2 linked regions of the Rosistilla ulvae genome follow. The protein of the gene in region 2 interacts with the protein of the main gene of each other region in a pairwise test. Links are inferred from orthologs where the notes say so. Each region holds a gene or a part of one and is shown on either strand. Other genes may lie near its edges.

Evidence for each region.
Region 1: the proteins of gyrA (region 2) and EC9_RS07695 interact in binary tests that used the Escherichia coli proteins (3 or more experiments, as listed by UniProt). The link is inferred for Rosistilla ulvae from one-to-one orthologs.

Annotation. Positions count from the first base shown.
Region 1 is NZ_CP036261.1:2,115,066-2,118,480, forward strand. What follows is about bases 121-3,183. They hold EC9_RS07695 (DNA gyrase subunit B), read right to left. Parts: upstream 2,872-3,183; coding sequence 370-2,871; downstream 121-369. Other genes in these bases: pepF (oligoendopeptidase F), read right to left, coding at 121-139. Also shown: more of pepF, read right to left, coding at 1-120. UniProt on the Escherichia coli protein: DNA gyrase negatively supercoils closed circular double-stranded DNA in an ATP-dependent manner to maintain chromosomes in an underwound state.
Region 2 is NZ_CP036261.1:1,320,002-1,323,679, reverse strand. What follows is about bases 353-3,678. They hold gyrA (DNA gyrase subunit A), read left to right. Parts: upstream 353-673; coding sequence 674-3,478; downstream 3,479-3,678. Other genes in these bases: hemG (protoporphyrinogen oxidase), read left to right, coding at 3,491-3,678; EC9_RS04835 (ATPase, T2SS/T4P/T4SS family), read left to right, coding at 353-362. In the rest of the region: more of EC9_RS04835, read left to right, coding at 1-352. UniProt on the Escherichia coli protein: A type II topoisomerase that negatively supercoils closed circular double-stranded (ds) DNA in an ATP-dependent manner to maintain chromosomes in an underwound state.

The DNA of each region.
Region 1 (3,415 bases), 800 kb from region 2 along the record:
ACCGTCCGCGATGGGATTCGTATTCGGGCATCCGGTCGTCGAACCGTTTGAAATCGGCTTCCCAGCTCGCATCATCGGCGTATAACCGCTGCAAATCCCAGGTGTCTTCGGTTGCAACTTGGTCACGATTAGGAAGCATCTCAACGCTCATCAGTTTGAAAATCCGTTGTACGTGGTGAAATCGAGTGAACTTGCGATCGTCATTCTACGAAAACGCCCGGCTCGCGAAATGGCGAGCGGCGTATGGAGTGAGGAGCGATCCGAGCGGACCGCTACCAATTCGGCAGGAGCACCAAAAAATGAAAACGCCTGCACCGACAAGGATCGGCGCAGGCATCGATTGGTTCCCACCGCGGCAGCGGCGAGGATTTAGACGTCCAGATTTCGGACGTCGAGGGCGTGCTTTTCGATGAATTCGCGACGCGGTTCAACCTTGTCGCCCATCAGCAGGCGGAACATTTCGTCGGCCGCTCCCGCATCGGTTAGGTTGACCTTGATCAGGGTTCGGTTTGCCGGATCGAGCGTCGTTTCGCGAAGCTCTTCGGCGTTCATTTCGCCCAGACCTTTAAAGCGAGTCAGCGTCAGACCCTTTTCACCCGCGGCGCGAACTTCGGCCAACAGCGTGCGAAGGTCTTCCAAGCCGCGAACGTTCTCCTCGCGGATCAGTTTAAATCGCGGTTCGGTCGCTCCGGTTCGTTCCTGAGGAATCAGGTCTTCGATGCCGAAGTTCAGCGGGGCGATCTCTTTGAGTGCGGAGTTGATCGTGCGGACTTCGTGCAATTCGACCAAGTGGCCCAACGTCGGCTTCTTGGCAGCATCCGCCTCGGCACCTTCGGCTGGAGCCTCTTCGGTTTCCTCGGGCTGTTCCAAGGTGACGTTCCGCTGTTCCATGAACGCGCTCAGTTCAGCTTGGTCCTGGAACCAATGTTCCTCTGGACCAACAAACAGGTGCAACGGTGGCAGACGGCCGCTGTTGGGATCGAGCCGCAGACTGTGAGCTCGCAAGCTGATACCGCGTCGCTCCAACGCCACGATCGCTTCTTCGCATTCGGCGAGGGTTTCGCAAAGCGTCCGCATCTCGCCACCTTCGACGCGACGTCCGTCTTCGGTTTCCAGGACTCCGTCGGCGAGACCGCGTTCCAACAACTGACGCTTCATCTCTTCATCGGTCTGCACGTACTCGCGGTGCTTCCCTTTGACGACGCGGAACAGCGGCGGCTGAGCCAAATAGACGTGTCCGCTGGCAACCAATTGGTACATCTGGCGATAGAAGAAACACAACAACAAGGTGCGGATGTGGGATCCATCCACGTCGGCATCGGTCATGATGACGATCTTGTTGTAGCGGCGTTTGGTCAGATCTTGATCGGCGCCGATACCGGTGCCAAAGGCCTGGATCATGCTCTGAACTTCTTCGTTCGCCAACACCTTGTCTTCGCGACTCTTGTAGGCATTGATGATCTTACCGCGAAGCGGCAGGATCGCTTGGAAGTCACGCATCCGTCCACCTTCGGCCGATCCACCGGCCGAATCACCTTCCACCAGGTAGATCTCGCATTCTTCCATGTTCTTGCTGATGCAGTCGCGGAGCTTGCCGGGCAAGCCACCGCCGCCCAGAGCGTCCTTGCGCTTTCGCAGCAGGTCCTTGGCTTTACGAGCCGCTTCGCGGGCTTCGGCGGCCAACAGTCCCTTGCGGACGATCGTCTTGGCGACCTTCGGATTCTCCTCGAGGTACTTGGTCAGATTTTCACCAATCCCGTTGGTGATGATCCCTTCGACTTCGCTGTTTCCAAGCTTCGTTTTCGTTTGACCTTCGAACTGCGGATGCAAGACCCGCGCACTGATCACGGCGGTCAATCCTTCGCGGAAATCGTCGCCGGTCGGCGTGATGGCTTTGAACAGCCCTTCCTTCTTACCGTAGTTATTCAGCGTGCGAGTCAGCGCGCTGCGGAAGCCCGAGACGTGCGTACCCCCTTCGATCGTGTGAATGTTGTTCACATAAGATTGCACGTTTTCGGTGAACTCGGTCGAGTACTGCAGGGCGATTTCGTATTCGACATCGTCGCGATGGCCGGTGAACGAAACAACTTCCGGGTGCAACACGTCGCTGGCGCGATTGAGATGTTCGACGAATTCGACGATACCGCGTTCGTAGCAGAAGTCGGATTCTTCGCCGTTGCGTTCGTCGAAGAACTTGATCCGCACGCCGCTGTTCAAAAACGCCAGTTCTTGCAGACGCTTGTTCAGCGTGTCGAAGTTGAACTTGGTGGTCTGGAAGATGTGCGAATCGGGCTTAAACGTTGTCTTGGTGCCGTTTTTCTTGGTCTCGTGTCCCTTCTGGATTGGACCTTGTGGCACGCCCCGTTCGTAGTTCTGGGTCCACGTCATTCCTTCGCGATGGACTTCCACCTCGCACCATTGCGAAAGAAAGTTCACGACCGTTACGCCGACGCCGTGTAGACCGCCGGAAGTTTGGTAGGCCCCTTCCTTAAACTTGCCGCCAAACTTGAGGACCGTCATCACGCCTTCGAGCGTGCTGACCTCGCGATCGAGTTCTTCAGACAATTGGTCGTGGCGATCGACCGGAATTCCGCGGCCGTCATCTTCGACGGTGACCGAACCGTCGGTGTGAACCGTCACCAAAACCAGCTTGGCAAAACCGGCCATCACTTCATCGATCGAATTGTCGACGACTTCGTAGACCAAGTGGTGCAGGCCGCGCCCCGTGGTGTCGCCAATGTACATACTGGGCCGTTCGCGAACGTGCTCCAGATCCGACAGGTGAGTCAGATCGGCAGCGTTGTAGTCCGCATTGGCTTCGCGTCGAACGGGTTCTGGGGTGGCGTCGGATTCCGGGGCGGCGTCGCTCATTGAATACCTGCGTTGGGACCGAAAAGAGAACGGCAATAAGGCCAAGATTCTATCAGAATCGCGTTCGGATGACGATGCCACTAACCCCCGGCTGATCCATATCCGGGGCCGATACGATCGAATTGGGGCGTCAGACGGCGTCGAGCTGATCGCATCGATCGAAATTGCGTCGAATATGGCGACATTGCGACGCAACCTCGGCGTCGGGAACTTGCTGTTCGCTCGGCAGCGGACGTTGCTCAAGAAGAGGGCTGAGGGAGCAAGCGATCGACGCGGCACAAGCCGTTCAGCCGTTAAAGACTGTGGCCGGAGAGGGCTGATTTCCACGTCGGGGAGGCGAAAAAATGAATTCGCACGTCCCGTCGGCCGCGGGGAAGATAGGTTTCCAGTATTCAGCGGGTGACCGTGCTTCGGTCATCCGTATTCGGCTTTCTCACCCCCGTGCGGGCGGGGCTGAGCCTTAGTGCTCAGCCTCGCCCACTTTTATTCTTTCGGTGGGTGCTCTGAATATCGGTTCCTTCGTTTCGGTGATCTGCCATGGTAG
Region 2 (3,678 bases):
CGCCGCCGCAATTGCTGCAAAAGCTGGGAATTCCGCAGGGCCGCGTAGCGATGATGTACCAGCCGTTTGTGCCGCCGCCGATCGAACAACAGGTCGATGAGAAGGGGAATCCCGCTCCGCTTCCCCCTTGCCCAAAGTGTGCCAATCGCGGCTATTACGGCCGATTTGGGATTTATGAACTGCTGACCGTCGGCCCAAAACTGAAGGATGCGCTGCTGAAAACCGGCGACGTCAACAAGCTGCGGCAGGTGGCAAAAGCCGAAGGGCATCGCAATCTGCAAGACGAGGGGATCATGGCAGTGGCTCGCGGCACGACGAGCCTCGAGGAGATGCGGCGTATCTTTAGCAGCGGCAACAAATAGATCACGACGCAACTTCTTTATCGCGTAGCACTTACGACTCAACGCGGAAGCTCTTGGCCCGTTGTCAATCAGGCGGAAATCGGTTAGAATTTCCGCCTCGATAGTGTTGCTGATATACCTTGTCCCAACCGCCCGTTTTATGGCGGTAAGCCGAGGTCTTTCTTGGTCTGTTCCATGATCGCTCGCGCCGACGGTGATTCCACCGGATGCGAGAGTTTTGAATCGCCCGATCTGAAGTGCCACCCTAGGCGTTTACCCGGTGATCGGTGCGGACAGCGACAGTGGTGAAAGAGTAATCAAAGGACGCTTCATTGGCTGACGAAGAGAACGGAAACGGTAGCGGCGACGAAAACGAAAACGGCGGCAGTTCATCGATCCCCATCGGAGGTGACAGCGGTGGGCACGGTGCCCTGCGAATGGTCGACCTGCCGATCGAAGATGAGTTGCGGGAGAGCTATCTGACGTACGCGATGAGCGTGATCGTCAGCCGAGCGTTGCCCGACGTTCGCGACGGTTTGAAGCCGAGCCAACGCCGGATCTTGGTCGCGATGAACGATCTGAACCTGGGCCCCCAATCGCGGCGGGTCAAGTGTGCGAAGATCTCCGGTGATACGTCGGGTAACTACCACCCGCACGGTGAAAGCGTGATCTATCCGACTTTGGTTCGGATGGCGCAAGAATGGAACATGCGGCACCTGTTGATCGACAAACAGGGAAACTTCGGCTCGATCGCCGGTCTGCCCGCCGCGGCGATGCGGTATACCGAAGCTCGCTTGAGCGCCGTCGCCGCGATGATGCTGGACGATCTCAAGCTGGACACCGTCGATTACGTTCCGACGTACGATGAGGCTCGCACCGAACCGACGGTTTTGCCCGGCCGGTTCCCCAACCTGCTGGTCAACGGATCCAACGGTATCGCGGTCGGTATGGCGACCAGCATCCCGCCCCACAATCTGAGAGAGATCTGCACGGCGATCATTCAATTGGTCGAAAATCCCGACATTTCGATCGACGAATTGATGGACACCGTCCAGGGCCCCGACTTCCCGACCGGCGGAATCATCTGTGGCCGGGCAGGCATTCGTCGCGGGTATTACACCGGCCGCAGCACCGTGGTCGTTCGCGCTCGCTGCCGCATCGAAACGGAAAAGAAACGCAACCGGATCGTCGTCAACGAGATCCCGTTCCAACAGGCTCGCGACCGCGTGGTCGAAAAGATCGCCGCCCTGGTTACCGGAGATCGCATCAAGGGGATCGCGGGGATCCGCGACGAGAGCGATCTGAAAGAGCCGGTCCGATTGGTGATCGATCTCAAACGCGACGCCGATCCCGATGTTGTCCTGAACCAGCTGTATCAGTTCTCGCCGCTGCAGGACACTTTCTCGATCATCTTGTTGGCGCTGGTCGACGGCAAGCCGCGGGAATTGAACTTGCGGGAGATCCTGCAGGAATTCGTCCGCCATCGCGTGACCGTAATCCGCCGCCGGACTCAGTTCCTGTTGGCTCGAGCGCGTCGCCGCAAGCACTCGGTCGAAGGTCTGTTGTTGGCATTGGCCGACATCGATCAGATCATCCAAATCATTCGCGCCAGCCGCACGCAGCCCGAAGCGAAGATCGGACTGATGGGCGTCGAGTGCCCTGCGTCGCTGATGGCCCGCGCCTTGGGCGACTCCGGATTCAACCAGTTCCAGCAGGAGCGTGGTGTCTCCGATACGTACAGTTTGACAAGCGTTCAAGCTGACGAAATCCTGCGAATGCGGTTGGGCCAGTTGGTCAACCTGGAGCAGGAAAAGCTGGGCGAAGAGCACGCTCAATTGCTGATCGAGATCTCCGGCTACCTCGAGATCCTGGCCGATCAACAGCTGATCTACGACATGATCAAAGAGGATCTCGAAGAGATCATGCGTCGCTTCGGCGACAACCGCCGCACCGAGATCAGCGGCGAAGAGCTGGGCAATATCGACTTGGAAGACCTGATCCGCGAAGAGACGATGGTCGTCACGATCAGCCATCGCGGGTACATCAAACGCGTCGCTTCGAGCACCTACCGGGCGCAGCGTCGCGGCGGCAAGGGACTCAAGGGTGCGGCGACCGAAGAAGAGGATCCGATCGAACACTTGTTCGTCGCCAGCACGCACGCTTATCTGCTGTTCCTGACCACCAAAGGAAAGGTCTACTGGCAGAAGGTTTACGATCTGCCAAACCTCAGCCGCGAGAGCCGCGGGCGCGCGATCGTCAACTTGTTGCAGCTGGCTGAAGACGAAAAGATCGCCGCCTGCCTGCCGGTTCGCGACTTCAATCTGCCCGGGCACTTCGTGTTGATGGCGACTCAGGGCGGATTGGTCAAGAAGACGCCGCTGGAAAACTACAGTCGGCCCAAGCGAGGCGGGATCATCGCGATCAAGTTGCGTGAAGGGGACGAATTGGTCAAAGCTGTGATCATCAAACCCGAAGACGAAGTCGTGCTGTCGACGTCTAAGGGAATGGCGATCCGGTTCTCCGAATCGGACGCTCGCCCGATGGGCCGCAACACGTCGGGCGTGAAGGGAATCAGCCTGGGCAAAGACGATCATTTGGTCGGCTTGGTCGTGGCCGATCCAAACGCCACGCTGCTGACGATCTGCGAACGCGGATACGGAAAGCGAACGCCGTTTGGCCCCAACGGAGACACCGACCCGACCGAAGACGAAACATCGTCGTCGGCGAAGTACCGCGTCCAGAATCGCGGCGGCAAAGGCGTTCGCGACATCAAGACGACCGACCGAAACGGTCAGGTGATCGGCAGCTTGCGAGTCGATGGCGACGAGGAGATCTTGATGATGACCGCGCGGGGCAAGATCCAACGCGTGGCCGCTGAAGAGATCAACGTGATCGGCCGTAACACCCAAGGGGTGCGGATCATGAACCTTGGCGAAGGCGATTCGCTGGCGGCGATCGTTCGCGTTCCGAAGGAAGAGGTTTCCGAAGAGGAAGAGGCTGCCGCGGCAGCTCCCGTCACCGCAGCTGATGCCTCGGCACCGGCTAGCGATGGCGAGGCCGCTCCGGAAGCTGCATCCGACAGCGAAGCGACATCCGACGACACCGCGTCGCCCGATGACGAAAACGGCGCGGAGTAAGGCGAACCTCGATTGCCGGATCAAGCACCTCAACCGACACCTCCCCGCCATGCCCGCGTTGCGGTCATCGGCGGCGGGATCAGTGGCCTCGTCGCCGCTTTCGATCTGCGGCACCGGCATCCCGAATGGGATGTGGTGCTGTACGAAGCGAGCGATCGCGTCGGTGGTGTCATTCGCACGCTCCGGCAGGATGACTTTCT